DNA from 4 places in the Paenibacillus sp. BT-177 genome. Region 1 is predicted to be linked to each of the others. Evidence: predicted binding sites of a transcription regulator. Region 1 holds the regulator's gene; each other region holds the start of a gene.

The links. The regulator Rex, encoded in region 1, represses fermentation and respiration genes when NADH is low (regulators of the CRP and FNR family bind a similar motif). The targets are predictions, from matches to a motif close to TTGTGAAATATTTCACAA.
Region 2: OIU26_RS19780 (phosphoketolase family protein) is a predicted target of Rex. The motif match lies at 4,424-4,441, and genes of this name have one in related genera.
Region 3: OIU26_RS10250 (DoxX family membrane protein) is a predicted target of Rex. The motif match lies at 3,374-3,391, and genes of this name have one in related genera.
Region 4: OIU26_RS11400 (formate/nitrite transporter family protein) is a predicted target of Rex. The motif match lies at 1,834-1,851, and genes of this name have one in related genera.

What each region holds. Positions count from the first base shown of each region.
Region 1 is NZ_JAOYTP010000001.1:280,557-288,496, forward strand. It holds gene OIU26_RS01375 (hypothetical protein) at 1-70, opposite strand, end outside; gene OIU26_RS01380 (cell wall elongation regulator TseB-like domain-containing protein) at 374-898, opposite strand; gene OIU26_RS01385 (amidohydrolase) at 936-2,237, opposite strand; gene OIU26_RS01390 (redox-sensing transcriptional repressor Rex) at 2,224-2,877, opposite strand; gene dinG (ATP-dependent DNA helicase DinG) at 2,905-5,787, opposite strand; gene OIU26_RS01400 (tetratricopeptide repeat protein) at 5,945-6,577, opposite strand; gene panD (aspartate 1-decarboxylase) at 6,660-7,043, opposite strand; gene panC (pantoate--beta-alanine ligase) at 7,036-7,940, opposite strand, start outside.
Region 2 is NZ_JAOYTP010000007.1:150,246-158,185, reverse strand. It holds gene OIU26_RS19805 (DUF896 domain-containing protein) at 143-370, shown strand; gene OIU26_RS19800 (DoxX family protein) at 442-840, shown strand; gene OIU26_RS19795 (ring-cleaving dioxygenase) at 914-1,864, shown strand; gene OIU26_RS19790 (glycosyltransferase) at 2,079-3,227, opposite strand; gene OIU26_RS19785 (GntR family transcriptional regulator) at 3,545-4,267, shown strand; gene OIU26_RS19780 (phosphoketolase family protein) at 4,571-6,955, shown strand; gene OIU26_RS19775 (aldo/keto reductase) at 7,234-7,940, shown strand, end outside.
Region 3 is NZ_JAOYTP010000002.1:895,289-903,228, forward strand. It holds gene OIU26_RS10230 (amino acid ABC transporter substrate-binding protein/permease) at 1-104, opposite strand, end outside; gene OIU26_RS10235 (inorganic phosphate transporter) at 346-1,335, opposite strand; gene OIU26_RS10240 (DUF47 domain-containing protein) at 1,350-1,964, opposite strand; gene OIU26_RS10245 (DUF3048 domain-containing protein) at 2,153-3,247, opposite strand; gene OIU26_RS10250 (DoxX family membrane protein) at 3,498-4,016, shown strand; gene OIU26_RS10255 (hypothetical protein) at 4,280-5,203, shown strand; gene OIU26_RS10260 (dioxygenase family protein) at 5,276-6,067, opposite strand; gene OIU26_RS10265 (alpha/beta hydrolase) at 6,160-6,984, opposite strand; gene OIU26_RS10270 (hypothetical protein) at 7,260-7,559, opposite strand; gene OIU26_RS10275 (hypothetical protein) at 7,756-7,940, shown strand, end outside.
Region 4 is NZ_JAOYTP010000003.1:216,302-224,241, reverse strand. It holds gene OIU26_RS11405 (FAD-dependent oxidoreductase) at 179-1,540, shown strand; gene OIU26_RS11400 (formate/nitrite transporter family protein) at 1,926-2,771, shown strand; gene OIU26_RS11395 (molybdopterin oxidoreductase family protein) at 3,127-5,259, shown strand; gene OIU26_RS11390 (MFS transporter) at 5,306-6,535, shown strand; gene OIU26_RS11385 (GNAT family N-acetyltransferase) at 6,661-7,155, shown strand; gene OIU26_RS11380 (GNAT family N-acetyltransferase) at 7,261-7,809, opposite strand; gene OIU26_RS11375 (hypothetical protein) at 7,894-7,940, opposite strand, start outside.

The DNA of each region.
Region 1 (7,940 bases):
ACCATCCCCCAAACATCAACAAGGCTGCCAAAACGGCCGCCACAACAATAGGAACTGCACGCAATTTCAAACAACATCCTCCTCTCAAAATGTAAAACCCAGAAGAAACGGGACGAATGTCAACAAACAACCAAATTGCATGATCTTATAGAGATCAGCAACTCATTTTTCTATCATTTTTGTCTATCACTTATAAAATATAGTATATCATAACGTGAATCTAATATCGAAGGCAATGTGTGGAGGAGTTGTGATTTTCGTAGCAGCAAAAAAAGACGTAAATACGATTTAAATCGCATTTACGTCTTTTCAACTTCAATCAGTCATTCTTTTAACAATACATTGTTTTCACCATCACTACTCCCATAACACGCTAGTAATTAGGTAAAGTATACTTTATCCCCGTCGATGCTCCATCTGAGAAACGGTAAAAGGTATAGTTATGATGGCTTTCATCATCGTAAAACAGTTGCCATACATATTCGCCATTGAACACACTCGGTTGGAGTCTTACAATTTTTGCATTTGGAAGTTGCTGTTGAATTATCGCTTTCATTTTTTGCTCGTCGACTCCGTTTTTCATCAGCTCGGTATGAACACCGCTTGGATCTGCGACAGGTACGTTAGGTTGTCCTTCCATTTTTTGAAAAGGAACCCACACCATTATATTTTCATTCTGTGCGTTTTTTCCTTGAACCACCCAATATATCTGATCCCACACAGACTTCCAAGTCTGTGTCGTGCTAACCAGACCACCTGATTGCTTGGCCTTCATGATAGCGGCATTTTTCTCAGCCACCTGGTCTTGAGTAACATAGGAATAATACCAGAAAATGCTGACCAGGATCAGTATTACGGCCAAAATGGCGACCGCTATCCATTTCTTCTTATTTTTCAAACCTGTGCTTCCTCTCTAAGGGGATGTGACACCTGAATTAGCGCGACAGCAGCCCTTCAAAGGCGGCTTGTGCCTCATGTTTGATACGTTCCTCGTCCATCGTCAGGCATTCGCCGTTTTTCACAACCTGACGACCGTCTACCCACACATGAGCCACGTCTTTGGCACTTGCAGAGTATACGGCATGGGAAATAAGATCTGTACGCGGCAAGAAATGGGCCTGATTCAGATCTAGCGCGATAAAGTCAGCCTTGTTGCCTGCTGCCAGCGCTCCTACTTCTTTTAAACCAATCGACTTTGCACCATACTCTGTTGCCAGACGCAGTGCTTCATTTGCAGGAACTGCTGTTGGGTCGCCAGATACTCCCTTGTGAATGAGTGCCGCCAGACGCATTTCCTCGAACATATCCAGGTTATTATTGCTGGCAGGACCGTCTGTTCCAAGAGAAACAGTAACTCCTGCACGCAGCAATTCAGGCACTCTAGCTACACCACTTGCCAGCTTCAAGTTACTGCCTGGATTATGTGAAACCGCCACACCTCGTTCCGCTAATAAAGCTATCTCTTCGTCGTTCAAGTGTACGCCGTGGGCAACAAGTGAAGGGCGGGAGAAAAAGCCAAGCTTATCTAAGTGTGCAACTGGACGCAAACCGTAGTCGCGTACGTTTTGCTCAACTTCGGCGATCGTCTCGGACATGTGCGTATGCAATGGTAAATCGAGATCATGTGCTGCTTGAACAAATTTCTCAATAAACGCTGGCGGGCATGTGTATGGGGCATGCGGAGACATCATCGTTGTGATACGTCCGTCTGCTTTTCCATGCCAGTTACGGGCAAAAGTCACGGCCTCAGCCAGCTTGATCCGCTGTTCTTCTTCTGAACAGAGTCCAATGGCTCCACGCATCAAACTTGCACGGATGCCCGACTCTTCAGCTACACGTGCCACCTCATCCATATGATCGTACATATCCAGGAAAGTTGTGGTTCCACCTTTCAGCATTTCCAGCACTGACAAGGATGTTCCCCAATACACATCCGTAGATGTAAACTTGGCTTCCATAGGCCACATTTTTTCCTGAAGCCACACTTGAAGTGCCAAGTCATCTCCATACCCTCGCAGCAGAGACATCGCCGCATGACCATGAGTATTAATCAGACCAGGCAAAAACAATAACCCGTTACCGTCGATTGCTTCTGTCTCTTCCTCACCCGCAGGCAGAGTCTCGCCAATGTAAGTAATACGGCTATCCTCCACAATCATAAAACCATGGATTACCCCTGCTTCAGGTCCATTCACGGCAAAAGAACCGTTTTTAATCATCCATTTATTCACTGTCATATTGTGCTTCTTCCTTTCCGTCCTCCAGATAATAAGCGAGGCTAAGCAAGTCAGTTGTAAAGTCTGTGGCATGTATCCGAATATTAGCCGGCGCCTTGAGAATGATAGGTGCAAAGTTTAAAATCGCTCCAATTCCACTCTCAATGAGCCTATCAGCTACGTGTTGTGCCTCAAAATCAGGTACAGTAATAATCCCGATTCGAATATTTTTCTCTTTTACAGTCGCTTCCAATTCATCCATCGGTTGAACGACTAAGGTATTGATTCTGGTCCCAACCTTATCCGGGAACGCATCAAATACCGCCACAATCTTCATATTGTCTTTTAAATAAGCGTTATAGTTTGATAGGGCTTGACCCAGATTACCCGCTCCGACCAATACTACATTAATTTGCTGGTCAATTTTCAGGATATGGCGTATTTTCTCAATTAGATAAGAAACATCGTAACCGATGCCCTTCCGACCAAAATCGCCAAAATAGGCAAGATCTTTACGAATTTGGGCCGGATTCAAATCTAACCTCTGTCCCAGCTCTTGAGAAGAGACCGTAGCCACCTCCCGTTTGTGCAGTGCATTCAGATAACGTAAATATACGGGTAATCTCCGTACGACAGCCTCTGAAATTTTATCTGATTTCATACTTGCTCCCCCTAATTGTAACGGACTTTAGGTGTCCGTCCGTTGTGCCTCTGTCTCCGGGGCGGATTGGAGCCATTCGGCGATGCGGGGCACCATTTGCTCCGATGGCATATGCTCCATTTTTGGTCCCGGTAACGAGTACAAAAAGTGCTTTCCGTAATAGGATTCGATCACACGCGTATCGTAAACGATAACGACTCCGTGGTCACTCGCTGTACGTACCAATCGCCCAAATCCCTGTTTGAAGCGAATAACTGCTTGTGGTACAGACAGCTTCATAAATGGGTTCTTCTTCTGCTGCTGGAGCAGCTCGCTTTTTGCCTCCAGTAACGGGTGATTGGGCGGTTGAAACGGCAAGCGAACGATGGCCAGACAAGTCAAAGCCTTCCCTGGAATATCGACGCCTTCCCAGAAGCTGCTGGTTCCCAGCAATACAGAAGCCTTGGCTTCCTGAAAACGACGGGTTAGCTTGCTCCGACTCCCACTGTCTACACCTTGTCCTAACACGGTAATATCGCTGGATGCTAACGCCTCTTTGAGTGGCTCATACACTTGCCGGAGCATCCGATAGGAAGTAAACAGAACAAGCATTCTCCCCCGCGTCGCCTGGGCAGTCGCTCCTAGAGAGCTAACGAGCATCTCTACAAAATGTGCATCCCCTACACTGCCCTTCACACTCGGAAAGTCTCGCGGAATGACCAGCAACACCTGATCCCTGTAATTAAAAGGTGATGGGAGCTGTGACGTCATTAATCGTCCTTGATCCGCTGCCTCCTGCAAGCCGAGTTGATCGGTCATGTACTGAAACGACTTATCTACCGATAAAGTAGCAGATGTCAGAATAATACTTCTTTTTTTGTCAAAAAACATTTCTTTCAACTGGCGGCTCACATCGACGGGCACTGCATAAAATTGCAATGATTTACTACGGAATTGCCCACTCGCTTCGAGCCAATATACGGTTGTTTCATCATCGAGTCGTATAAAGAAGCGCAAATTTTCCCTAATCCCCGCCAAATCCTTAAGCAGACCCGTGATATCTGTAATGAGACTATCCGCCGCATAATCGTCGTGTTCTTCCTTGACATCCAGCATCAGCTTGTCGCCCTTGCGCAAAATTTCACTCAACGTTACATAAAGCTGATTTTCCAACGCCGCCGCTTGATCCCACTTTGCAGGCTTGGCCGACGGTTTGAGACGCGAAGAAAATTGCCCCGTTTCACCCGGTGTGGCATCAGACCGCTCTGGCAACATACCAAACAACTTATCGCTTAGCAGGTCCCAAGTTTCCTTAACCTCTAACACGAGTGGGTACAGCTGATCAATGGTCGAGGCCCATTCCGTCGACTTCTCATGCCCCGACTTTGCCAACTGCTGACGTAACGAAGGCAATTGTCCGTTCTTACTGTCCTTGAACAATCGAGTCAGCGTATGCACGAGTGTGAAATATTTCATATGCATGCCCAGGTGCTTACCGGCTACTTCCTCTAGATGATGTGCTTCATCAATGACCAGATGTTCATAGCTGGGCAATAGCTGGTGACTTGCTTTGACGTCGGTGAACAGCTTGGAGTGATTCGTTATAACCACATCCGCTGTTCCTGCTTCATGACGTGCACGATGATAGTAGCATTTGCGGAACCATGGGCAAGAACGGCCAAGACAGGACTCGGAATCACTAGCTACTGTTTCCCAAAAATCCCCTCCACGGTTGCTCAGGTTTAGTTCCTCATCATCACCGGTTTCTGTCAGAGTCAGCCAGACAATCATTTGAGCCGCTGTAATCAAGTCTTCCTTTGGTGTCGCGAAGTCTCTTCTGTTTATTTTATGTTCAAACTTACGCAGACACAAATAATGCCCCCGACCCTTAAAAATGGCAGCCCGGAACGGGAACGGAATCACTTTTGTCAGCATCGGAATATCACGCTCTCGCAATTGCTCCTGCAGATTAATGGTATGTGTGCTTACTGTGACCCTCTGCCCATATTTTACACTGTGATACAGTGACGGAAGCAAATAGCCTAGGGACTTCCCTGTTCCTGTACCCGCCTCGATCAACAAATGCTTATCTTGACTCAGGGCTTGATTTACACCCTCAATCATTTGTGTTTGCGCCTCGCGCTCCTCATATTGGCTCAAGGATGAACGCAAATTGTCCCGCACATCATCCATATACTCCTCAAAGGCAACGCCTGAGAGTGGATTTGGATCATCTTCTCTTCGTGGAGTAGCCAGTTCGGTCCAATCTTCCACTTTAAGCGCAAGCTGACGAAAAAACTGATGTTTCTCCAAATCCTGAATAGGGTCTAGCTCTTTCTCTTCTCGTATGCCGTCAAGAAACCAACCCAGGTCACTGTCTTCCTCTGCGAACAAATCGCTGAGCCGCTGTATCGTTATCAGAGGTAATGCCTGGAGCTCACCCAGACACTTTAAAAACACCTCAGCCGTAGCCAACGCGTCGCTGTCTGCTTGATGAGGGCGGTCATGCGCCAGCCCAAACTCTGAGGAAACAAAACCCAACTGATAAGAAGATAACGATGGAAACATAATTTTCAGAAAATCCATCGTATCCAAAATTCTACCGCTAAAGGGTAAATATCCACACCGGTCCAAAGCGCTTTGCAAAAAATTGAAATCAAACGCCACGTTATGACCGACCAGCACGACATCGTCCAGCATAGGCACGAGCTCCATCATCATTTCTTCGAGTGCAGGTGCATCCTTGACGTCATCATCTGTAATTCCGGTCAATCCGGTGATAAAAGGTGGAATAGATCTGCCAGGGTTTACATAAGAGCCGTAAACACGGGAAATGCTGTTATCATGATCTATAATTGCAAGTCCGACTTGAATGATGTCATCCGCGGACTGGGTGCCTGTCGTTTCAAAATCCAATACCGCAAATTTCATTCGAGCTTAATCCTTTCTTATGACACATACAAAAATAATAACTCTGTATAATAGCATAGCAGAAGATTGTCTGTTTGGAAATTAAGACAGCCAAAAAAGACGATGCACACACCGCCTACGGAGGTGAGCATGCATCGTCTTACTCGGTGTCTGACAACTACATCCAGGTCAACAAGGAACTGTCGTAGCGAAGCTTTTCGGCACCGGACAAACAGGCTTGCATATTGTGCAGTGGCTCGGGCAGCGTTGGATCGAACTGATGAGCGAGAGCAAAATATTTTTGCGCCTCTTTTACGTCTGCCTGCTTTGCCATCAAACAGCCTAGCGCATTATAGATGACCGCTTTTAGCCCTGGCTGTTCTGTCAGGTGTAGCACCTTTTGAAACTGGCTTATAGCCTCTGCTGGATCATCCAGTTGAAAATGCGCCATTCCCATATACATGCGACTCTGCCAGCTGTTCGGAAAATGCTGTAGCACCTGCTCAAATTGCTGGATTGCCTCCCGGTACATAAGTAATCGATAATACCCCTGCCCCCGGTCAAATGCCGGTAGCTCCTTTTCAGGCAGCTCAGCGTCAGACATGTCGGCCTCTGCGGAAAAGCCGGCTGCACGCAGGCAAACCATTTTTTCCTCAAAGGCCAGCCACTCATCCATAATTCCGTCACTCATTCTCCGCAGCAGACTCCAGTGCTGTAGCAGCTCCTGTCTGCGGGGGCCCTGGGCTGATGGGTAATGCTTCACGATATCATCTAACATGCTGTTCATTTCTGCGAATACATGCTGGAACATGTGCATCCCGCCCTTACGAAAGATGGATTAATACACTCACATTTTTCGCTTAAAAGACGGGTTTCATCCGCATTCCCATTCATTACATGATCGTTGCGTGTACTTCCTTGTTCATCGTTTGGGCTGGTTTATTATGTTCATCCACAAATACCACAGTTGGTTTGTATGTTTTGGCCTCTTCATTTGACATGGAAGCATAGGAAATAATAATGACTGTATCACCGGGCTGGACCAGACGGGCTGCCGCACCGTTGAGACAAATCACGCCGCTCCCACGCGGTCCGGGGATCACATAGGTTTCCAGTCGAGCTCCATTGTTATTGTTTACAATTTGAACCTTTTCATTCTCCAGCAGATCTGATGTCTCCATTAAATCTTCATCTATGGTAATACTGCCCACATAGTTCAGGTTAGCTTCAGTAACCGTCGCGCGGTGAATTTTAGATTTCATCATGGTTCTAAACATGGGAAAGTACCTCCACTTTCTGTATTCTTATATTATCAATCAGTCGGGTATTCCCAAATTTTACGGCTAGCGCAACAATGACATCTTCTTGCACATCACATAGGCGCTGCTCAGGACGAAGGGGCTCCAGGCCAGGAAAAGTTAATATTTCAATGTAGTCAATATCTGCCAAAGGAGATGAGGAGATGGTCGACTCCACCATTTGATGTAACTGCTCAATCGTAATGGTGTTCTGTACAATATCTTCGCTCACTTCTTGCACCTTGCGCAGTGACTGGGACAGCACCAACGCCTGCTCACGCTGTTCCGCACTCAAATATACATTGCGGGAGCTAAGAGCCAAACCATCGGCCTCTCTGACGATAGGACAAGGTATGAGGGTCACATTCATATTGAGATCAGCCACCATTTGTTGAAGCACAGCAACCTGCTGCGCATCCTTCATGCCAAAGAAGGCCAAATCAGGACCTACCATGTTAAACAGCTTAGCTACCACTGTAGTTACACCATCAAAATGGCCAGGACGGGAAGCGCCGCACAAGCGGTCTGTCAGAGCGGATACGTGAATTTTAGTTTGAGTTGGCTGCGGATACATTTCTGCTACAGTCGGCAGAAATACAATATCCACGCCTTCGCGCCGTGCTACTTCCAGATCACGCGCTTCATCGCGAGGATAGCTGTCCAGATCTTCGGTAGGTCCAAATTGAATCGGATTTACAAAAATGCTAAGCACCACCGTATCTGCCATTTCACGCGCCTTTTGCATCAAGCTTGCGTGCCCTTCGTGCAGGTATCCCATGGTTGGTACAAAGCCGACTTTATGTTGTTGTAAAGAGGCAGAATCGTGTAAAGTTTTTGCTTCATTGGCTCCAAGTTGGCGACGTTCGGCAATAACCT
Region 2 (7,940 bases), on a different contig from region 1:
TAGGGGGAGAAGCAACTCAAGGATTCATTTTCTCCTCTCTTTAATAAAGGGTTGACAAGAACAATAAAATATTATATCTTTATATCAAGATAAATAAATTAAAGATAAAACAACAGCAAATTTTGAATAGGGAGGTATACACATGATTGCGATTTTAGAAAGAATTAACCAGTTGGCAAAAAAAGCAAAAGAAGTTGGGTTAACTGAAATTGAAAAAACGGAACAAATGGATCTTCGCAAAGAATACCTTCAAATCTTTCGAGGCTCTATCAAAAGCATACTTTTGAATGCTACGATTTATGATCTGAATGGAGATGATGTTACTCCTGAAAAATTAAGAAAAGAACAGGCTCAAATCGTTAAGCCATGAATTTAATTTTGTCTAATATCTCTAATTTAAAAATCTTTAAATAATAAATAATAACTATGGAGAGTGATTTTATGTTGGCGAGTGGATTGTTGTTGATACGTTTGGTGGTTGGATTGCTATTCGTGGGGCACGGGGCTCAGAAGCTTTTTGGCTGGTTTGGTGGTTATGGTCCAAAAGGTACCGGTGGTTGGATGGAATCAATCGGGATCAAGCCCGGAGTATTGATGGCCGTGGCCGCTGGATTGATGGAATTGCTGGGAGGAGCTCTATTTGCTGTAGGACTGCTTACTCCACTGGCAGCATTGTTGATTACGATGACGATGCTTGGAGCGATTGTCAAAGTACATGGTCAAAACGGGATCTGGGCCACCGCTAATGGCTATGAATATCCGCTGGTTCTTATTGCTGTCGTAGTCGGTATTGCGTTGATAGGCGCAGGTCCATATTCCATTGATGCAATACTTCATTAATACATGAACCTAAGTCATTAAAAATTACCAATGATGAAAAATAGGGATTTCTACGATTAAAGGAGGATTTTATATGTCACTTCAAACTACAGGTATCCATCATATTACAGCTTTTGCTGGTAATCCGCAGGCAAATGTCGACTTCTATGCAAGTATTCTTGGACTTCGGTTAGTGAAGAAAACAATCAACTTCGATGCTCCTGAGGTTTATCACTTGTATTTTGGTAACGAGGCAGGAAGTCCTGGAACGATTATTACTTTTTTCCCGGCACCAGGAACCCCCAAAGGGCGAGTCGGAGGCGGTCAGGTGGGCATAACCTCGTATGTGGTACCGCCAGGTTCACTTGATTTTTGGCAGCACCGTTTGCAAAGCTTTGGTATTGAAGTTACGAAAACAAGCCGTTTTAATGAACAGTATCTTCAATTCGAGGATAATGAGGGCCTACGTCTTGAGCTTGTTGAACGTGCAGAAGGAGCGAACAGTACTTGGTCTTACGATGGCATTTCGGCTGATAACGCCATTAAAGGGTTCGGAGGCGCCGTACTATTTAGCGTCAATCCACAGAAAACGATGGATGCATTGGAGAGCATACTCGGATTTACGAAAATCGACGAAGACGTCGAATATGCTCGTTATCAGTCCGCTGGAGAAATCGGCAACATTGTGGATGTTCCGCTGGTCAAAATGGGCTTAGGCTTTGGTGGAGCAGGCACGGTACATCACATTGCATGGCGCGCAAAAGATTTCGAGCAACATGAAGACTGGAGAAGCACAGTCCAGCATTATGGCTATCAGCTGACCCCAATCATCGACCGCCAATATTTTAATGCGATATATTTCAGAGAAGCGGGCGGCATACTATTTGAAATTGCTACAGATCCACCGGGATTTGCTAACGATGAACCTGCGGAATCTTTGGGGCAGAAATTAATGCTACCAGAGTGGTATGAACCGCAGCGGGCTCAGATCGAGGCAAACCTGCATCCTATTGAAGTGAGAACATTAACAGATAAACAAAAGTAAACGAAATAGCTGCTGTTTTGCATCCAGATAAAGTCACATAAATCCACAATCTCATTCGATTGTGGATTTTTCATTCGATGAATTACCTCCTGAAAATGAAATCCTCCGCAATTAACCTATATTTATGATTTGACTAATCTAATATACGACATTATCTATCCAAGACAGAACCTGCTTCCAGGTATATATCTCATGACCTTCCGCCCTCTTGTTATTACACCAGCTTTTCAGACTTTACTAACATTTCTCGTAACACACGAGCGACTCGGCTTTTCCGGTTCTCAGCTTTCTTTTGTATCGCTCGTAATGATTGTTGGTATGCTGGGGTGTTGTTGTGATAATAAAACTGCTTGGCAGCAATGCGTAGTGTCCTTCTCAACAACATAGCTGATGAACGTGTTAACCTGGAACGGAGTCCCCTGCGCAATACTCGTAGCGTATTTTTGTAGGTCTCAAAATCCTCGGATGGAGGAATTAGAGCGAATAAATTTAACGAAGAGTCATTGAACCCGTAAGTTTCATACATGATTCTCAGATTTTCCGTATTTAAAACGTTACCTCTAAGATGGGTTGGATGTTCCTGATGATATCCGACCAGCTCTTTGATGCAATAAAAAGGGATTTTTAAGCGATGCAGTCTATAGCCAAGGTCCCAGTCTTCGAGTCCGTACAGCACAAACCGTTCATTAAAACCTCCAATACGAATTAAGTGGTTGCGTCTGATGGCCACACAACGAGTTACTAGCATCATCCAGGGAGCTACGTCCGTTGAGGCAAATTGTTTCTGCGTATTGGGAGGAACCCTTGTGGGACTAACGACTTTAGACAGTGCACCTGTTTGATGAAGGATATCTTCTGGCGTTATGACCGGGGTAATTTCATTCGCTGTTTCAAAGTCAGGATTCCATAAGCCGGATTGTGTAAGTATGCTCCGACAATGTTCTTTTTCTTCCACAGAAAAATCAGGGTGATAGTGGGTAAATGCATCGTCCCACGAGTGCGGAATGCCTGAAAGCACAGATTTGGGATACTTGCGGTGATAACGGCTCACGGTTTTAATGAAATGAGGCAGCACCAAAAAGTCAGCGTCACAGAAAATGATGTATAGCCCTTTTGCTCGGCGCAGTCCCAAATTTCGAACGGCAGATCGACCGCGTTGTTCAGGGTGTGACACATAGATAAGGGGATAGGATGCTTTGAAGCCTTCGACCATTTCTTTCGTTCCGTCTGTAGAACCATCATCAGCTACAATGACTTCGAATAGTTGCTTCGGGTAGGTTTGTGATTCAAATGAAGCGAGTGTGAGCAACAGCTGCTGGGCGCGATTATAGGTTGGAATGATGACGCTGTAGCGGATAGCCAATGTGATCTCCCCCCCACCATTCTAATTAGAGAACCTTTGAACGAGATAAATAATAACAATGTATTCAAGGATTTTAGCCTGGTCTAGTCAAACAACCCACAAAGTTCGAAACAGGCTTGGTCCTATGCGGATGTTAATGTGGAAGTGCTGTATTTTTTGCTGATTTGCAGATATGTTTCAGTGGTGTGATGTATATGTCATGGTAGCATTATGCATAAGGATGTAAAGTAGAAGGGACACAAACAAACATGAGATGAAATGGGCATGTTTATGGTAAACTATATGGAGTTATAGAAGACCTGAAAGAGGAGTACTATATGACACAATTTGTCTATAAGCAAATTATTGACGATCTTAAAATGAAAATTTTCGCTGGAAAGTTTGCAGATATGAGATTGCCAGATGAACGTAGTCTTAGTGAGACTTACCAGGTTAGTCGTAGTTCCATTAAACGTGCTCTGACTAAAATGGAGAGTGTCGGAATTATTTTCAAAAAACAAGGTTCCGGGACATTTATTAATCCCTTATACATAAGAAATGAATCTATCTTTAACTACGAGGGCTCTAATCTAGGAGTTACTGATAATTTTCAAATGCATGGCAAAAAGCCAAAAATCAAAGTATTGAGTTTTGAGGTCATTCCACCGACAGAAGAACTACAGCGCGATTTGTTCTTGGACACTCATGATTTTGTTTATAAAATCGTTCGCTTGCGTCTGTTTGATGATGATCCATTTATGATCGAAACGGGCTATATCCCCATTAAAATTGTCCAGGATTTAAATCAGACCATTATTGAGGGTTCCATTTTTAATTATTTGGAGGACTCGCGGAACCTGGCCGTCACCAAATCCTTTTTATCTATTTTTGCAGAACCGTCTGAAGAGAATGATCAAAAGCTACTGCAATTGAAAGAAAATGAACCCGTAGGCATTATGGAGGGTGTTTTCTTTTTGGATAACGGTACCCCATTTGAATTTTCGCATATGCGATTTCACTACAAATATTTGAAATTTAATACCTTTGTATCGGTACACTAATGAAAAGACTGGAGAATTCTCCGGTCTTTTTTTATAGTTTTGAAAAAGGATTAGAGTCTGCAAACTCTTCATTTATCACAAATTTTATTGGTTTATCCTGCTATATATTTTAATGTAAGAGCTTTTTTACTGTCTTTTTAATTTATATTTCATAGTATGTTCAAAATTTCACAAAATTGGACCGTATCACTTGTGAAAAAGGTTGAATTAATTCAGCGTAGCGTTATGATGTACATGTAGATGAAATTTCCGGAAATAAATTACAAACAATATTACAAACAAAATTACTAGGGAGTGGACACCATGGCTTTATCACCCGTGTTAGAAGATTACTCGTCTAAAACATATTTGGAAAAACTTGATGCATACTGGCGTGCAACGAACTACATTTCAGTAGGTCAGCTTTATTTAAAAGACAATCCTTTGTTGAGAGAACCTTTGAAAGATTCGGATGTAAAGGTTAAGCCTATTGGACACTGGGGCACGATTCCAGGCCAAAACTTTATTTATGCTCATCTTAATCGTGTTATTAATAAATATGATTTGAACATGCTTTACATTGAAGGTCCTGGTCACGGCGGCCAAGTTATGGTTTCAAATTCATATCTTGATGGAAGCTACACCGGAATTTATCCGCAAATCACGCAGGATATCCCAGGTATGAAGAAACTGTTCAAACAATTTTCATTCCCTGGCGGTATTGCTTCACATGCTGCGCCTGAAACCCCTGGATCTATCCATGAAGGTGGGGAGCTGGGCTATTCCCTTTCTCATGGTGTGGGTGCTATTTTAGATAATCCGAATCTGATCTCGGCTGTTGTTATTGGGGATGGTGAAGCTGAAACGGGTCCATTGGCCGCTTCGTGGTTCTCTAACCGATTTATCAATCCAATCACGGATGGCGCAGTGCTGCCGATCTTACATTTAAATGGCTTCAAAATTAGTAACCCAACGATTATGTCTCGCCAATCAAAAGAAGAGTTAACCTCGTTCTTTAAAGGTTTGGGTTGGGAACCATTCTTTGTTGAAGGTGAAGATCCTAACCACATGCATCCAGAAATGGCGAAAGTATTGGATACTGCCATCGAAAAGATTGAAGCTATTCAAAAGAATGCGCGTGAAAATAATGACCTTACTCGTCCGGCGTGGCCAGTGCTTATCTTCCGTTCACCTAAAGGCTGGACAGGTCCAAAGGAATGGGATGGCGTGCCGAATACAAATTCGTTCCGTGCCCACCAGGTTCCAATTCCGGTTGATCAAAAAAATATGCAGCACGCGCCTGCTTTATTAGAATGGCTGAATAGCTATAGACCAGAGGAATTGTTTGACGAAAACGGTCGGTTAAAAGCAGAGATTGCTAAAATTTTGCCTACTGGCGATAAACGAATGGGAATGAATCCTGTTGCGAATGCAGGTAGCCTTATTAAAGACTTGAAATTGCCTGATTTCCGTAACTATGCGTTGGATAACTCCACGCCTGGTAAAGTGATTGCACAAGATATGTCTGTGTTAGGTAAATACGTTAAAGATGTGGTTGTTTTAAATGAAGAGAATCGTAATTTCAGAATCTTCGGGCCTGATGAAACGATGTCTAACCGCTTGGCTCCTGTTTTTGAAGTAACCAAACGCCAATGGATGGATCAAATTATTGAGCCTAATGATGAGTTCTTGTCATCTTATGGTCGTGTCATTGATTCCCAATTGTCTGAACACCAAGCTGAAGGATTGCTGGAAGGTTATGTGTTAACAGGCCGTCATGGTTTCTTCGCAAGTTACGAAGCCTTCCTGCGTGTGGTTGACTCGATGATCACTCAACACTTCAAATGGTTGCGTAAAGCAACGGATCAAGGATGGCGTGCAGACATCCCATCATTGAATGTTGTAGCTACTTCAACGGTCTTCCAACAGGATCATAATGGGTATACACACCAAGATCCAGGTTTGTTAGGTCATTTGGCTGATAAGAAACCAGAATTTATTCGTGAGTATCTGCCAGCTGACGCCAACTCTCTGCTAGCTGTTTTTGACACCATTTTAAATGACCGTCAAAAGATCAATTTGGTTGTTTCGTCCAAACACCCACGTCCACAATGGTTCTCTGCTGATGAAGCAAAAGAATTGGTAGACAAAGGGTTAAAGATTATTGACTGGGCAAGTACAGATCAAGGCGGAGAGCCTGATATTGTCATCGCTTCTGCTGGTACAGAGCCAACGATTGAAAGCTTAGCTGCGATCTCGATCTTGCATAAAAAACTGCCTGACTTGAAGATTCGCTACATCAACGTAGTAGACTTACTGAAGCTGAGAAGCCAAAAGTTAGATCCTCGTGGATTATCTGACGCTGAGTTTGATCAATTTTTCACAAAGGACAAGCCAGTCGTATTCGCTTTCCATGGTTACGAAGGTCTGATCAAAGATCTGTTCTTTGACCGTCATAACCATAATCTGCATGTACATGGTTACCGTGAAAATGGCGATATTACGACACCATTTGATATGCGTGTATTGAATCAAATGGACCGTTTTGACTTGGTGAAGGAAGCTGTTCTAAGCTTACCTAACGCTGGAAAGTACGCAAATATTGCGGATGAAATGGATGCAATAGTTAAGAAACATCATCAGTTCATTCGTGAAGAAGGTATTGACTTGCCAGAGGTAGAGAACTGGGTATGGGAAGGCCTGAAATAAAAAAGTATAGTACATTTCAGCTTTGTGTTGGACAACCAAGCAGTCAAGTATGAGCTGGAATATATGATTTGGTAGTAGTATAGATGTGCCTGACCCCTTGAATTCAAGTATGATTTCAACGGGGATCAGGCACTTTTTGATGTAGCACACTGAGAATTTAATAGGGAAGTCACGAGCAAGTGGGTAATAAGTATATGGGAACCGAATGGTTCACTGTATTTTGTCTGAATATTGAAGAGGTGTTATGGTATAAGAGAATAGGAGAGGAGGCTGTTAATATGAACCATCAAATTCCAGAGAAGGTATTGAATGATGGCACTAAGGTGCCTGCCATTGGATTTGGAACTGCTGGGTTGAAGGGTGCAGATGGAGTAAAAGTGATAACCAGCGCGATTGATGCGGGTTACCGTCTGATTGACACAGCTTTTAACTATGAAAATGAGGGCGCTGTCGGGAAAGCTGTCCAGCAGAGTTCAGTACCGAGAGAAGAATTGTTGATTTGCTCCAAACTTCCAGGTCGTCGACATGCATATCAGGAAGCCATTGTCACGATCGAAGAGTCACTATATAGAGGCGGTTTGGACTATTATGATCTGTATTTGATCCATTGGCCAAATCCCAAAATCAATCGGTATGTTGAAGCCTGGCAGGCATTGATTGAGGCGAAGAAGCGGGGCTATATTCGTTCGATCGGAGTCTGCAATTTCCTGCCTGAGTATAATGAACGTTTGATTCGGGAAACAGGTATCACGCCGAGCATCAATCAGGTTGAATTGCATCCATTGTTTAACCAGGAGCATCAGCGTGCAAAAGATGCTGAACAGGGCATTGTGACGGAATCGTGGAGCCCTTTGGGTCGCGGTCACAGCATGATGGAAAACGAAGAGATTGGGAAAATTGCTGCTGCTCATGGCAAAACCGCGACACAAGCGATTTTACGGTGGCATATTCAACTAGGAGCGATCCCGATTCCTAAGGCCTCTTC
Region 3 (7,940 bases), on a different contig from region 1:
TTTGTTTTATTTTCTGCGTGAGCCACTACACCGAAATTACCGGCCAGGGCAACCACAGAAAACAAACAAATCATGAGTGCTATTAGTTTTCTTGGTTTTTGCATAAGATCCTCCAGTCAGTTGAACGGTTCAAAGTTTTCTGTTTATTCTACAGGAGTTATTAAAAATTGACTACTTTGATGTCAGGTATTTTTTAAAAAACATCTCGTGGAACTATCTGGATGTGTAACCTTTGAACATGTATTTTTGCCCCAGAATGCCAATAAGCCCCTGCCGCAAAAAGCGGACGGAAGCTTATTGTGTATCCTATATTGTATGTTCTTTTTCAGGGATTCATGAAGAAAACTAGAAAAGAATTTTGAAAATTAAACCTGACAACAGCGCAGAAATTGGAATCGTTATTACCCAGGTTATTACAATACGACCAGCTAGTGACCAGCGAACTGCGCTAAAGCGCTTCGCAGAACCAACACCCAGAATCGCCGAAGTAATGGCATGAGTGGTACTTACTGGTAAATGAAGCATGGTAGCTGTAAAAATAACAGAAGCTCCCGAAACGTCGGCTGCGAATCCATTGATTGGCTCAATTTTAAAAATCTTGGTTCCCATCGTTTTGATGATCTTCCAACCACCAATAGACGTACCCAGTGCCATAGCGGTTGCAGCTGAAATTTTCACCCACATGGGTACTTCCAAATGGTCTTGATAACCTGCGGAGACGAGTGCGAATGTGATAATCCCCATCGCCTTCTGAGCATCATTCGTACCATGCGTAAACGACTGGATAGCTGCCGTAATGACCTGCATGGTGCGGAAACCTTTGTTCACTGTATGCGGACTACGATAAGCAAAGATGTATTTCAAAATCATCATCACAATGTAACCGACAACAAAAGCAATCAACGGGGAGAAAATAAGCCCCTCAACAATCCCGATGAAGCCGCTCCAATTTAATTTATCCTGTCCCGCACCTACATACACCGCCCCTGCCAACGCACCAATCAATGCATGAGAGGAGGATGAAGGAATACCAAACCACCAGGTTAGAAGATTCCAGATAATCGCAGCGATCAGCGTCGCAATGACGATATCAATACCGTTTGTAAGCTTGGTAGGGTCAGCGACACTTCCACCAATGGTCTTGGCAACCCCGGTAAACAAGATAGCTCCGAGAAAGTTCATAACCGCAGCCATAATAATCGCACGTCGCGGCGTCAATGCACGGGTCGAGACCGAAGTAGCAATCGCGTTCGCCGTATCATGAAATCCATTAATAAAATCAAATGCCAGAGCAAGAAAAATAACAATACCTAGTACCAGTAAACTTGTATCCATGTAAAAGGACTCCCTTACGAGTTACGCATAATGATGGATTCCAGCATATTTGCAACATCCTCGCATGAATCCGTTGTCGTTTCAAGGCGTTCGTACAATTCTTTACGTTTAATCAGTTCAATAGGATCAGTTACAGTTGCAAACAGGTTTTTGATGCAAATACGCAATAATTCATCCCCCTGATTTTCCAAATCATTTAGGCGAATGGTGTATTCACGAATAGCCAACAATTTTTTCTGTGAAAGCAAATGTACAGCCTTCTGAATTTCGTAAGCTGATTGACGCAAAATATCAGCGAACTGCACAATATACTCGTCCGGCTCTGTAATGTTGTACATATAAAAACGAGAGGCTGTCGCTTCAAGACCGTCCAGCACATCATCCATGGTCGTTGTCAGTTCCATGATGTCGTCGCGTTCCAGCGGCGTAATGAAGGTCTTGTTCAACTCAGTAATAATCGTGTGTGTGTAATCATCACACTTATTTTCATACTTCTTCATCTCATTGGTAAACAAAGTCACATCTTGTAAATTTGAAGTATGTTGGGCAAAATAATCGGCTGCTTGCACGATCGTATCTGCCATATTTTCCAACGTCTCGAAGAATATATCCTTTTTCTTCAATCTCATAACGATTACCCCTTTACGAAAATATCCGCAACCTGTTTCGACTGCAATAGACAACCTTTGCTATCTTATCACACTCATCAATGTTTTTGTAATGTTTGTAAAAGCAAATTTCTAGATATACGTATACAATGCCCGACATAGAGAGTCATTATCCGACAATTTTTTCCTAATTAGGTGTATTACGTTTTCTAATTCGCTTCAAACGTTACATGTTCCGTTAGTGAAGTATCTGCAGGTACTACATGTATATAGGATGTACCTGGTGTTAACGGGATTTCAACCCCATTTTTCATAAACCGAATCGCATCGCCAGATGTATGCTGCCATTCAGCACGTATTAACTGTCCTTGTTGAAACACCATGGCCTCTCCGCTACTGTCCAGTTCAACACTTAGTCTGCCTACATCATCTAGCGTTCGATGCCTCGTGCTCATCACAATAACATTAGCCGCTGAGAGCTGTTGGTTATTATTTTGATCTAGATGTGACTTTTCGTTCACAAAACGCTTATATCGTTGATCGGCTCGATCATAGGTATAAGATACGCGATAGCTTTTCAGCAAAAACCGGATGTGCACAGATGCGGCACTCTCGTCCACCATAACTGGAGTTTCGCCGGTTTTGAGATAAGGATACACTGGAACTTCCGTCTGCTTGGTATATCCTTTGCTTTCGCTTCCTTTACGTAGCCTGCTCACATCTGTGTATAAATTATGTGGTGGACGACGGTCTTTGCTTCGCCAAAAATAAGCCCCTCCATTTGAAATCTCATCCAGATGCTCCTTCCGTTGCTGCTGTAAAATCGCATAGGCATCTGTACTTCCCCCTGCATGTATCGGCAACGCACCATAGGTTTCGCCCAGTTCAATCAAATATGGCCGAATACTGCGGACCGGACCGATCTTCACATCTCCACCATGACTTTGGAAAAAAGCTACCAAGCGGGTAATTCCACCTTCTGCAAGAACCTCATATACCATATCTGCCTCGCTAAGCCCTGCCTGTGGACGCGCAGCCGGGGCATTGTTAATCATGACAGCCAGTGGCCGCTCCAAAACAGGCTGCTCCACCGGAAGCCCGGTAAGCGGAGCTGTAAATGCCGGAACAGATGGCTCCTTAGGCGGTTCAAGCACCTTCTTCTCTGTTTCTTGCTGGGTCGGTTGGGGAACGGATTTAGATTCACCCGTATTGGACAAAGCAGAACAAGATATCATTGTCATGCATAACAGAGCTGAGGCCATCACACGTAACCAATGATTTCGTTGAAATATGGGCCCGGACAAGTTCATCCCTCCACATCGTTATTTTTCTCATTATAAGCTTTATTTCCTGTTTTTGTCTTGATTGAGGCATTACCTCTCTATAGAATACTTATCTAAAGACATTAAAATTTAAAAAAATTTTATAGTTTGTGATTTTTATCACAAATAACTGTAACTGAACCTAATACAATAAAGGTGTAGCAAAGATGATCATCCCAAACAAAATGAAATACAACCCATCATTATAGATTAAGAAAGAGGAGTGATTTGAATGTTTAACAACTGGTTACGTGAGAACAAAGTAGCAATGTGGCTGCTGACTGTAGTACGGGTTTATCTAGGTTATGAATGGATGACCCACGGACTTGAGAAGCTGACTGGCGGATTCGATGCAGGTGGATTTATTTCGGGGGCCATTGCTAAAACAGGCGGAGATCACCCCGCTGTACAAGGCTGGTGGGGATCGTTCCTTGAAGCCTTTGCCCTGCCGAATGTCGGTTTGTTCAACGTCCTGATCCCATTGGGTGAGTTCTTGGTCGGGGTTGGCCTGCTGCTTGGTACATTGACTACACTGGCTACTTTGATGGCTATGGTTATGAACTTCTCGTTCCTGTTCTCGGGTACAGTAAGCACCAATGCAATCTACCTGCTGGTTGAAATCTTCCTTATCGTTGCTGGTGCAAATGCCGGAAGAATCGGCTTTGACCGTTGGGTACTGCCCTTCCTGCGTGGACTGTTTGGTAAAAATAAAGATACTTATCAAACGGATCCCAATCGAAAAATAGCTTAACTATCCAAAAAACAACCGTTATCCTCTGGAAAATGGTTGTTTTTTTGTTCAGCCATGCTGCTTCTCTTTAATGTATGGCTATGCTGCACCCTCATCTATTTAAGTGAACAAAGGAGTCCTCAAGTCCATCCTGACTTGGAGACTCCTTTTTCGGGTTCATCTTTCCCCCGAACGTTTACAAGTTGGATACAACATGGAATGTTCACGATACATTTACCCTGTACACTACAGTTACATCAAAGAACCTAATGGAGGGTTATACCATGAAAAAAATCACCAAAGCCTATCTCATGCTCGCAGCAGTAACTTTCACAGTACAGACGATCGGATTGGGATCTACGACATCAGCCAAAGCAGCGACATCTACTACAATATCTCAAGCAGAAGTTGTACAACATATTTCCAAAACCTTCGAGCAGCTACTTCGCCAACCAGGTAAGCTACCTCAGGCATTCATTTATTTGCAAAAACATATTCAATCCATTCCTGCCTCTCAAGCTACCATCCTAGTGCTACATTTAGAAAATGCACAGAAACAGCAATTGGATTCATATGCACAGACCTTATATCCGACCTCTGTTCAAACTAAGATTAATCAAGTCTATAAACCCGGTGATTCGTTCACTAATGTAATCAGTCGGACAAACGATGCAAAACTGAAAAAATTACTCACTCAATCCAGAGATGCCGGCTACAAACTTGAAACCGCAGAAGGCATGTTTTACCCAGTCATCAACTATGAAAAATATAAAGTATTCGGAAATGACATTACCGCAGATATCCGCAGCTATATTGACATCATGGCAACGGAATCTGGACAGCCGGCTACCAAGGATGCGGCATTACACATCGGTTATCAACAGTTAGCCGGAAGGGTGCTGGCGCAAGAGTCATTTATAACCCAATATCCACATTCCAATCGTACACAGGCAGTGAAATCATTACATGATCTCTATTTCTTCTATACTTTTTATGGTACGAACAATACACCACTATTCGATGATGACACCGGGAAGATTCGCCCCAATGCCAAAAAAGGGTATCAGCTCGTCGTTCAACGCAACAGGGATTCGAAGAGTACCTACATTCAAAAGCTGAAGGCATTTATGACACTATTGGATCAAAATGAAGATAAGCGAACTCCGCAAGTATCCGCCTGGCTAAAAAAGAACGTGCCTGCTAATTAATCACAGAAGAACACACCAAAAGAACTTCCAACCCCACACACCATGTGGTTTCGGAAGTTCTTTTTCTTACATTTACAGATCATTTTCTTGACCAAAAGCCCAACAATTGAGGCTCAATGAGCCAAGGACATACGACTGAAAAAGCTTACGCGCGGAGCGATCATGATCGGCAGCCCCCATCACGTAAAACAAAGGCGAAAAGTGCTCTATTCCATACGAAGGAACCGCCTGCTTGGCATATGGAGCCTTCTTGTCATATTGGAACAGATGACGCAAATTCCAGTCTTGAAGCTGCTGTGCAATCCAGTCATCATATTGAACGGCCCAATCGGCTGGCTCACTCGTCTGCTTGAGTGTCCGCAAGTTGTGGACCAAGCCTCCACTACCAAGGATCAAAATCCCTTGTTCACGCAGTGGCGCCAGCATCCGTCCAATCTCATATTGCTCCTGAGGATCGCGCCGTGAATCAATGGATAAGGGTACGACTGGTATGTCCGCATCAGGATATATATGCCGCAAAACCACCCATGCTCCATGATCCAGTCCCCGGTTCCGAACCGGCTGGTGGAACAGGTTATGCTGACTGAACAGATGCCCTATCTCCTCATACAGCTTTGGATCGCCTGGTGCAGGGTAATCAAGTGAGTACATTTCTTCGGGAAAGCCGTAGAAATCGTGCAACGCTGCATGCTGATCATCCGCGCCGATACATTGATCGGGGCTATCCCAATGCGCGGAAAAAATGATGATTCCTTTGGGTCGGGGCAGGCTCGCGCCCAGCTTTGCAAGAAAGCTGGTATATGCGTTATTTTCTACAGCCAGTGTCGGTGAACCATGCGCAACAAAAATTGAGGGTAATGTCATCGCTGCCAACCTCCACACGCCAGTATAGTGTTACTCTTTCATTTTACTCCGGCGGAGGCGCAATTTCCAATACAATCCGTTACACCCTGCAATCAGATCATCCAGTGCTGCCAATCCCGTTGAATATTTTCCTGTTCATCCAGCCATTCCAGTGTGCGGTCAATCAGCTGTTGCCGCTCTTTACCTGACGAGAAAGTGTGATCTCCCTGGAAAATAATCTCCTTATCACAGCGTCCCTCTGGACGCATCCAGAATACCTTTTGAAACAGAAATGCATAATCCACAGGAATGATATCATCCGAGGTGCCATGAATAACGAGCACATCACCGTTAAATTTAACGGCCTCTTGGAACGGTTGGAATTGAGCTAATGACTCAAAATAAGCTGGTGTGAACTTATAGCCCAAGTAGTCTGCATGACCGGTTTTAACAGACTCGTCGTACACGCTTCGCTCCGTAATTTTGACAATGTCGTTGAACGGATAGCCGACAGCTGACCAAAGGACCAGGTTTTGTACTCTCTTGTCCCGAACGGCTGTGAGCAGGGCAACCGCGCCCCCCAAACTGTGACCGATCAGCGTCACCTTAGTCGGGTCAATGTCCGCGCAATTCACGGCGTAATCCAACACGGTGCGTGTCTGGTTAATCATGGACTCAAGCCCCTGCTTGCCGTATTCACCCGTACTTTCCCCACAACCGGCAAAGTCAAAGCGCAGTACAAAATATCCACCTTCGGCCAATTCACGCGCAGTCTTGACGAACAATCGATCGACTCCGATACGATTGCCCACAAAACCGTGACAAATGACAACGAGCGGAACTCGTCTCTGACGTTCTCCCTCATTCGTACGGTTTGGATAATGAATTGTTGCGGCCAGCTCCTCATGTTCAAAACGAATTCCAATTTGCCGTTCCATCCTGATTCCCCCTGTTTCAAGCTTCACTACAGCATTTTATCATTCAAACTCATATAGTAACGTGGAATATCCATCCAGAATATTCATTCACTTTAATTCCGATAAGTTTAATAAGTTTTATAGTAAAGTCAGTCTATCATCGCCCTGCTTCCTTGTCAACCTGTCAGTTCATACCGGGATGGAAGTAAACAAATGGCGCTCCCCGATGTGATGCCGGAGAACGCCATACTACTCGCTTATTAGAGTGCATCCGCTACATTAAAGTAGACGACTTGCTACTCGTAGCTGTGCCTGAACATTTGGTGGGTTTCGACTCGTCCCTCCCACTCCAGTTTACAAGAGGCGCCGTTATTTTGATCCTCATGCCACAGGCTGCGGTAGCTCTGTTCACCCAGTTCACCTGCAAATTCTGTGTCCTCAGCCAATTCAGTATCGTCCAAAATACGGTACGTTGGAGATGTCCCTTGAACGCTTCGGTGACTCACGTTTGCAAGTAAGGCTTCCCCGCTGTTCCCGTTCGGAGCACCTGTCAGTCGTTTTTGGACCGAATAATCTGCCTGGTTCTCCAGTTTCATGATGCCACATCCTCTCAACGTTTTATATTCAGGTTGCTCCATGTGCTCACCCTTTATCCAGTTTGAGGAGAATGCAGCGGTAATATACATAATGGATAAAGCCTTTTGCCATCCGGCGTATCCTCACGTATACTGTCTTTGTTACAAAATGGCGATTCTAGCAGCTTGGGATACGATCATAAAGCAGGAGGAAGCAATGAATAAAGCAAAAAATTATACGCTTATTGCATGGATTGCCTTGTCCATGTTTTTCTTGACACAGGCGATTATTGGTTGGTTTATCACGTTTACAGGCGGGGATATCAAACCTTTTGAAAAAATTAGCCTTTCCACCCTCATCATCATCGCCGCAGGTGCCATTCTGCTGGTTGAAGCACTGAT
Region 4 (7,940 bases), on a different contig from region 1:
TTACCTTTTTAAATGTGGACAAACTGTGAATATCATAAAAAGCTATTGTAATGTGAAAAATATCACATTATAATAAGCGCATGAAGTGAAATAAATCACAAGAAGTAACGAGTTACCTAAGTGAAAGTATTCACAATTATTATACATTTTATGCCCACACTCCAAGGAGGAATTCAACATGAAAGTAGCAGTTATCGGATGTACACACGCAGGTACAGCAGCCATAGTCAACACAGCTAAATGTTATCCAGATGCCGAAATTACGGTTTATGAGCGTAATGACAATATTTCATTTTTATCTTGTGGTATTGCACTGTACGTAGGTGGTGTCGTCAAAGATCCACACGGATTGTTTTATTCGTCCCCAGATCAACTGGCTGATATGGGTGTAGTGACCAAGATGCTTCATGAGGTAACGAGTGTGGATACAGCCGGCAAAACGCTGCATGCACGTAATCTCCAAACAGGTGAGGAATTTACGGACACATTTGATAAATTGATTGTGACTACTGGATCGTGGCCAATTATTCCGAAGCTGGAAGGCATTGAACTTGATCATATTTTGCTCTGCAAGAACTATAATCATTCGAATGAAATCATTGAGAAAGCCCAGCACGTTCAGAACATTACAGTCGTCGGAGCTGGATACATTGGTGTTGAACTGGTAGAAGCTTTTCAAATGAACGGTAAGAACGTAACGCTGATCGACAGTGCTGATCGTATATTGAATAAGTATTTAGACCATGAGTATACAGACCGGATTGAGAATTCCCTGAGAGAACATGGCATTAAGCTGGTACTTGGCGAGACAGTAAGTCGTTTTGAAGGGACTAACGGTAAAGTAAGTAAGGTCGTGACCTCCAAAGGAGAGTATGAAACAGAGCTTGTTATACTCTGTATCGGTTTCCGACCTCAAACGGATCTGCTCAAAGGTCAGGTAGATATGTTGCCTAACGGTGCGATCATTGTGGACAATTATATGCAAAGTAGCTGCCCGGATGTGTTTGCAGCAGGCGACAGTTGTGCAATTCGTTATAATCCGACTGGCAAAACAGCTTATATCCCATTGGCGACGAATGCGGTTCGAATGGGGACGCTGGTGGCACGCAATCTGGTACAGCCGACCATTGCCTACATGGGAACACAAGGAACCTCGGGTATCAAAATTTACGAAGATAATATTGCGGGAACAGGAATGACAGAAGCCGCAGCAACCGACGAGGGGATGACTGTAGAAGCTGTAACCATTGAGGACAGCTATCGTCCTGAGTTTATGCCAACCTCTGAAAAGGTGTTGCTGAAGGTTGTATATGAGCAGGAGACACGGAGAATTGTTGGGGCGCAAATTATGTCGAAGGTCGATTTGACGCAATCCATTAACACGCTGTCTGTAGCCATTCAAAATCATATGACCATTGACCAGTTGGCTTTTGTCGATTTCTTCTTCCAGCCGCACTATAACAAGCCTTGGAATTTCCTGAACGCGGCAGGTTTGCAAGCATTGCCTACAATATCCGAACGGAACCCAGTTACTGTATAATTCAATTTGTCTGTGACATTGTTCATAAGTTTGTCAACAATCTGAAGCGTACGGATGAATCCTTATAGTACAATATAGAGAGCATAAGGATTAGGGGGAGACTTTATAATGGATTTGTTTTATATCCTTTTTCTTGTAGTTGTTGCAGCCGTCGGTCTGGGCGGAGTTCTTTGGTTCTTGAGAGCTGTTGAAAAGGAAGAATACAATTAAATGTAAAGCGCGTAGTAGCGCAGTAGATGTAATAAAATAGAAAAACAGTCCTTTATCCAAGGGCTGTTTTTTTATACTTTAGAAAGTGATTTTTTTCACAAACAAAATCACTGATTTTAAATAAAATATAAAAGAAGAATATTTTGTTTAAAAGATATTAAAGGAGCGGGGGCAGATGGCAAGCTATAAACCGGGGCAAATTGCCGAAAAGACGGTGGAAACAGGAGTGGCCAAAGCGAACAACCCGTGGACTGTGGCGGTGGTATTGGGATTTTTGGCAGGTGCATTTATTGCACTCGGGTTTTTGCTGGATATACGCGTTATTGCAAGTGCACCTAAAGAATGGGGGAGTATTGCTACCTTTATTGGAGCGGCAGTGTTCCCTGTAGGTCTGGTGTTAGTTTTGATCGCTGGTGGGGAATTGCTGACCGGCAATATGATGGCAGTGCCTTTGGCGAGATGGGCAGGACGAATTAAGACAGGAGCTATGCTTCGTAATTTGGCGATTATTACGCTCAGTAATTTTGCAGGTGCATTATTTGTTGCATTTTTCTTCGGGCATGTTCTGGGCTTGACCGAAACGGGTCCTTACCTGGATAAAGTGGTGGATATGGCAGGACATAAGCTGGATGAAAGCTTTTTGCAGTCTTTTATATCAGGTATAGGATGTAACTGGCTTGTAGCACTGGCTGTATGGATGGCGTATAGCACAGACTCTATCGGCGGCAAAATTATGGGAATTTGGTTCCCGACCATGGCCTTTGTTGCTATTGGGTTTCAGCACGTTGTTGCCAATATGTTTCTCATTCCGGCGGCTATATTTGCAGGTCATTTTTCATGGGCAGAGTATGTTATGAATTTCATTCCGGTCTGGTTGGGGAATTTAGTAGGAGGCAGTCTGTTTGTGGCTGGAGCCTACTGGCTGGCCTATCTGAAAAAAACTCAAACCAACACACATTCCGTGAATGAATCTCAAATTACTTCTTCCGTTGCATCCAATCCGTTGAGTGATCATGCATAATCACGTTACTTTATGAAGCAATGAACAAAGCAAATCCGCCATGACAGGCCCGGGGGAACGAAACCTGTCATGGCGGATTTTTTGGGAGTGGTCCATGATTTGGCATGGAGGATGAGTGTGCTCTCGTCCATAATGCCTTGATCTCTTTTACCCTGGGTATGTAATGATGAAACAGCATGATAAAAAAATAATTATGATTTTTAAAATCCGTTTTGCTCTATACAGCAGGCGGATTTTTATATATTTTGGAGAGATGCTGTGTGGTAAAATCCTTCTCTTGCCATAGGCCAAAGCTGTAGATATGATAAGAACAGTGTAATTTTTGGAAACGGTAACGGAAAGGAGCATTAACACCATGGATCACCGCAATAGCGCGCCTCTTGAGGCCACACTTCAACACAACTTACACAGAGGACAGCGGATGACGGAGCAGCAGGACGGTATTTTTCCGGCCGTATGCCCGTTGGATTGCCCGGATACGTGTGGGCTCCTGCTTCACAAGGAAAATGGAAAGATAGTCAAGGTGACTGGTAATCCGGATCATCCCATTACCAAAGGGGCTATATGCAACAAAGTCCGGAATATGACCGAGCGAGTATATGATCCGGATCGGGTGCTTTATCCGTTGAAGCGTGTAGGCGCCAAAGGGGAAGGGAAGTTTGAACGAATTAGCTGGGAGGAGGCGGTCGATACCATCACAGGTCGGTTCAAGGAGCTGATACGTACGGATGGACCGGAATCCATTCTCCCCTACAGCTTCTATGGAAATATGGGTGTATTGAGTGTGGATGGAATGGATCGCCGCTTTTTCAACGCGCTGGGTTCAAGCCAACTGGATCAGACGATTTGCAGCGTGGCTGGGAATGAAGGTTGGGCATCCGTTATGGGGTTTAAGGGCGGTACGAGCCCGGAGGATACAGAGGATGCAGACCTCATTATTGTGTGGGGCGGAAATGTCATCAGCACCAACATGCATCAGGTGGTATTGGCTGAGAAAGCACGTAAAAAAGGTGCTAAGGTGGTCGTTATTGATGTTCATCGCAACCGGACGGCGCAATGGGCAGATTGGTTCATTCCATTATATCCGGGCACGGATACGGCGCTTGCGCTGGGGGTTATGCATGTACTGTTTGATCAGGGACTGACAGACGACGAATTTTTACGTCGCTATACCGTAGGTCACGAGGAACTGCGCGAGCATGTTAAGACCTATACACCAGAGCGGGTTTCGCAGATTACCGGCGTGCCGAAAGAGGATATTATCCGTTTGGCGGAAATGTACGGGAAGGCGCGAGCGGCCTATATCAATATCGGAAATGGGCTTCAGCATCATGATAATGGCGGTATGAACGTACGTGCAGTTACATGCTTGCCTGCACTCACTGGACAATGGTTGAAACACGGCGGGGGAGCGTCGCGCTCCAATGGTGCTTATGCCAAGATTAACAGCGCCCATCTGGAGCGTCCTGATCTGCGACAGAACCCGGATGCCCGGGTGATCAACATGAACCGGATTGGAGAGGCGCTGCTACAGAAGGAACAACCGATTAAGGCGTTATTTGTATATTGTAGTAACCCGGTAGTTGTAGCACCCGATTCGGAACGGGTGACGGAGGGATTTGAACGAGAGGATCTGTTTACGGTTGTTCATGACCTGTTCCTTACCGATACGGCCTGCTATGCAGATATTGTGCTGCCTGCTGCGTCTTCTTTTGAAGGAACAGACTTATACAAATCGTACTGGCACCACTATATCCAGATGCAGAAGCCTGTCATTGATCCGCTTGGGGAAAGCAAAAGCAATTATGAGTTATTTAGCCTGCTCGGACAGGCAATGGGCTTTGATGAAGCTGCCTTTACAGAAAGTGAAGAAGATATGATCGCAGGCGCGCTTGATAATCCAACGAACCCTTATCTCAAGGGTGTAACCTTGGATGCCTTAAAAAAGTCGCCTTTTGTAAAGCTTGATATGACGCCAAAGGCTACTTATTTGGAGCGTCTAACTACGCCTTCAGGCAAGATTGAGTTGTATTCGGAAAAAATGAAACAAGCAGGTCTGCCCGCATTGCCCTCCTATGTACCACTGATCGAAGGGTATGACGGAGAGCATCGGCCGCAAGCGGATGACCGTTTTCCATTAATGTTTGTTTCACCGCCAAACCATAATTTTTTGAATTCTACATTTGCTAATTTGCCCAAGCATCAGCGATTGGAGCGGGAGCCTTTGCTGCAAATCCACCCGGAGGATGCTCAGGCAAGAGACATCGCAGATGGTGATCCGGTTACCGTCTGGAATGACAGGGGAATGTATGAATTGAAAGCCAAGGTCACCGATCTGATGCTGCCCGGCACGGTGATTAGCCAAGGATTATGGTGGAAAGGCAAAGGACGCAGACAGCGTGCCAATGCGTTAACCTCTGACCGGCTGTCGGATATGGGGCAGGGGGCTACTTTTTTCTCAACGGTGGTGAATGTGAAGCGCCAATGAGAAACTGCCTTTAATGGCGTCAGGTGCAAAAGGAGAAGCAAAATATATGAAATGGTTGGAGTCTTATCCGAAAGAAGTAAAAGTATTTCTCATTGCCAGCCTGATTAATTCCGCTGGAAGTTCCCTCATGTGGCCGCTCGTTAGCATGTATGTATTCGACGAACTAAACCGTAGTATGGGAGATGCGGGGATTGCGATTTTAGTGCAGTCTTTAGGCGGGATTTTTGGTCAAGTGCTGGGCGGAGCCCTTTATCATCGTATTGGAGCCAAGAAACTGATTGTCGGCTCACTGGCCATGAATGCGTTGGGACTTCTCTCGCTTCCATTTACCAGTGGTCATTGGGTAGCTTTTGTCATCATGATGGGCTTTATCGGCTTTTTTAATGTGGTATCTGTGCCTGCGATTCAGGCCTTTGTAGGTTTTCGTTTTGCTGACCGACGTGGAGAGCTGTTTAATATCATTTATGTCGCGAACAATATTGGGGTGGCACTCGGAACGGGACTGAGCGGCGTTCTGGCCGACCTTTCCTATCAGCTCAGCTTTGTCATGAACGGGGTAACTTCTGCGGTATTTGCGGGATTCTTCTGGTCGTATCTAAGCAGGGTAGATCGGGAAGAGGGGGAAGTTCAGCTCAGCAAGTCTGTGATGAAAAGAGAAGAAATACCAGCTCGATTGCTGTTTCGTGATACCAGGTTGTATCTCTTTGTGGGGTTAGGTTCACTTTTTTTGTGGTTCGGTAATTCGATCTGGAATACGGGAGTCTCTCCCTATATTATTGAGCAGGGCTTGCCTAAAACGATGTATGGGCTACTATGGACGTTGAATGGTATTCTTATTTTTGCCGCACAACCTATTATTTTCTGGATCAAACGGCTGTACGCTCATCACGCTTCGGCGCAAATGACATGGGCTGGAGGATTTTATTTGGCAGCTTATATTGTCATACTGGGCACACAGAACTATACTGGGATGATATTCGCTATGGTACTGGCGACTCTAGGAGAAATGCTGATCGCACCTGCGGTTCCAGCATTCCTGTCTGATCATGGAGGTCGGGGTGCACCTTTTTACATTGGACTTGTAGGGGGCATTGGCGCAGCCGGACGGGTGATGGGACCTTATATTATGGGGAAGTTATATGATGGCGGTGGGTTACCGCCCACACTTTGGCTGGCATTAGGCGTAGCCGTATTATCCATTCTGTTTTTCATTCTGCATAGCTGGTTGAACCGTTTTCGGCATGATTTGGATAGTTTGGATACCACTCCTTCTTAGGTGGATGTTCCCAGTCCTTAAGTCCCGATAAAAGTTCAGTAATGAGCTTTTATTATGGTACAATAGGTGACAGCTGGTTGCAGTTATTGCTTCAGGAAAGCCTTCACAGGAAGGATTGAAAGGAATTGTTTACAAGTCAACCCTTGACGATACGTCATTCGGAGATGAAGGATGCTCCTGATCTGATTGCGCTGGATGAACTGGTATGGAATGAACGCACGGCTCCTGCTTCGCTGTCATGGAAGTCGCGCGGAGAGTTTCTGCGCAACACGCCTCCAGGCTCTCAACTGGTCGCCATCGAACAGGAAGTGCTCTGCGGGTATATTGGATTTCGTCCTCCAACACTGTTGGCTAGTAATTGTCATGTACTCGAAATAAATATAGCTGTACGTCCAGACTATCATCGCAAAGGTATTGGGACGGCGCTCATGAACGCCATGAAGGAGATTGCAGCTGCGGAGGGCATACGCAAGTTAAGTTTGCGTGTACTCTCCTGTAACACGGAAGCCCTTATGTTTTATGAAAAGTGCGGTTTTGCAATTGAAGGGCGTCTGCATGACGAGTTTTATATAGCAGGCCAATTCGTGGATGATGTTCTAATGGCCTATTTCTTAAAATAGACCGGAGGCTACAGACAGGCAGCAACATTCGGTTGTGATGTCCAGCTCATAACCAACAACGCCGCAGACCTGATCAGGCCTGCGGCGTTGTTGTGCAGTACTATGTTATCGAAGTTGCTTCCATTCATTCTGGAGCATACCATACACTGCGTGGTTCATATAGCCATCTGGCAGCAACTCTGCTTCGCGTACAATGCCTTCGAGCACAAAGCCCAGGCGTTCTGGAATACCGCGGCTGCGGCGGTTCGTCGTTGCACAACGGATTTCGACCCGATGCAAGTCCAACTCCATCAACGCATATTCGACGAATACGCGGCAAGCACTAGTCATGAGACCCTGTCCTTCGTAACCGTGCCCAAGCCAGTATCCGATGCTAACCGACCGGTGGGCCCAATTGATCTCATGGTAGCTGATGATGCCAGCGAGCTCGTTGTCTATCCAAATTCCAGCGGTCAGGCTACCGTTCTCTGCGGCTTGTTTCAAGGCGCCTTGCACGAACTGCTCTGTATGGCTGATTTCCGTGGTGGAGTCTACCCATGGAAGCCATTGACGCAGGCGGTCACGGGACATTTCGATCAGCTCAAACAGAGGCTGCACATGCTCCTTGGTGAGCGGCCGAAGGACTGTGCGTTCGTCCAACGCATATGTAAACATGATTAATCCCCTCTTTCACTCGGAAAATCGCTAAACCAGCCAGTCTAGCATTTAATCCCATGCTACCTTATTCTGCGAGAGTCGTCAAAAGGGAGAGGAAGCTTCAAATTTTATAGGTCCCACCCGGAACC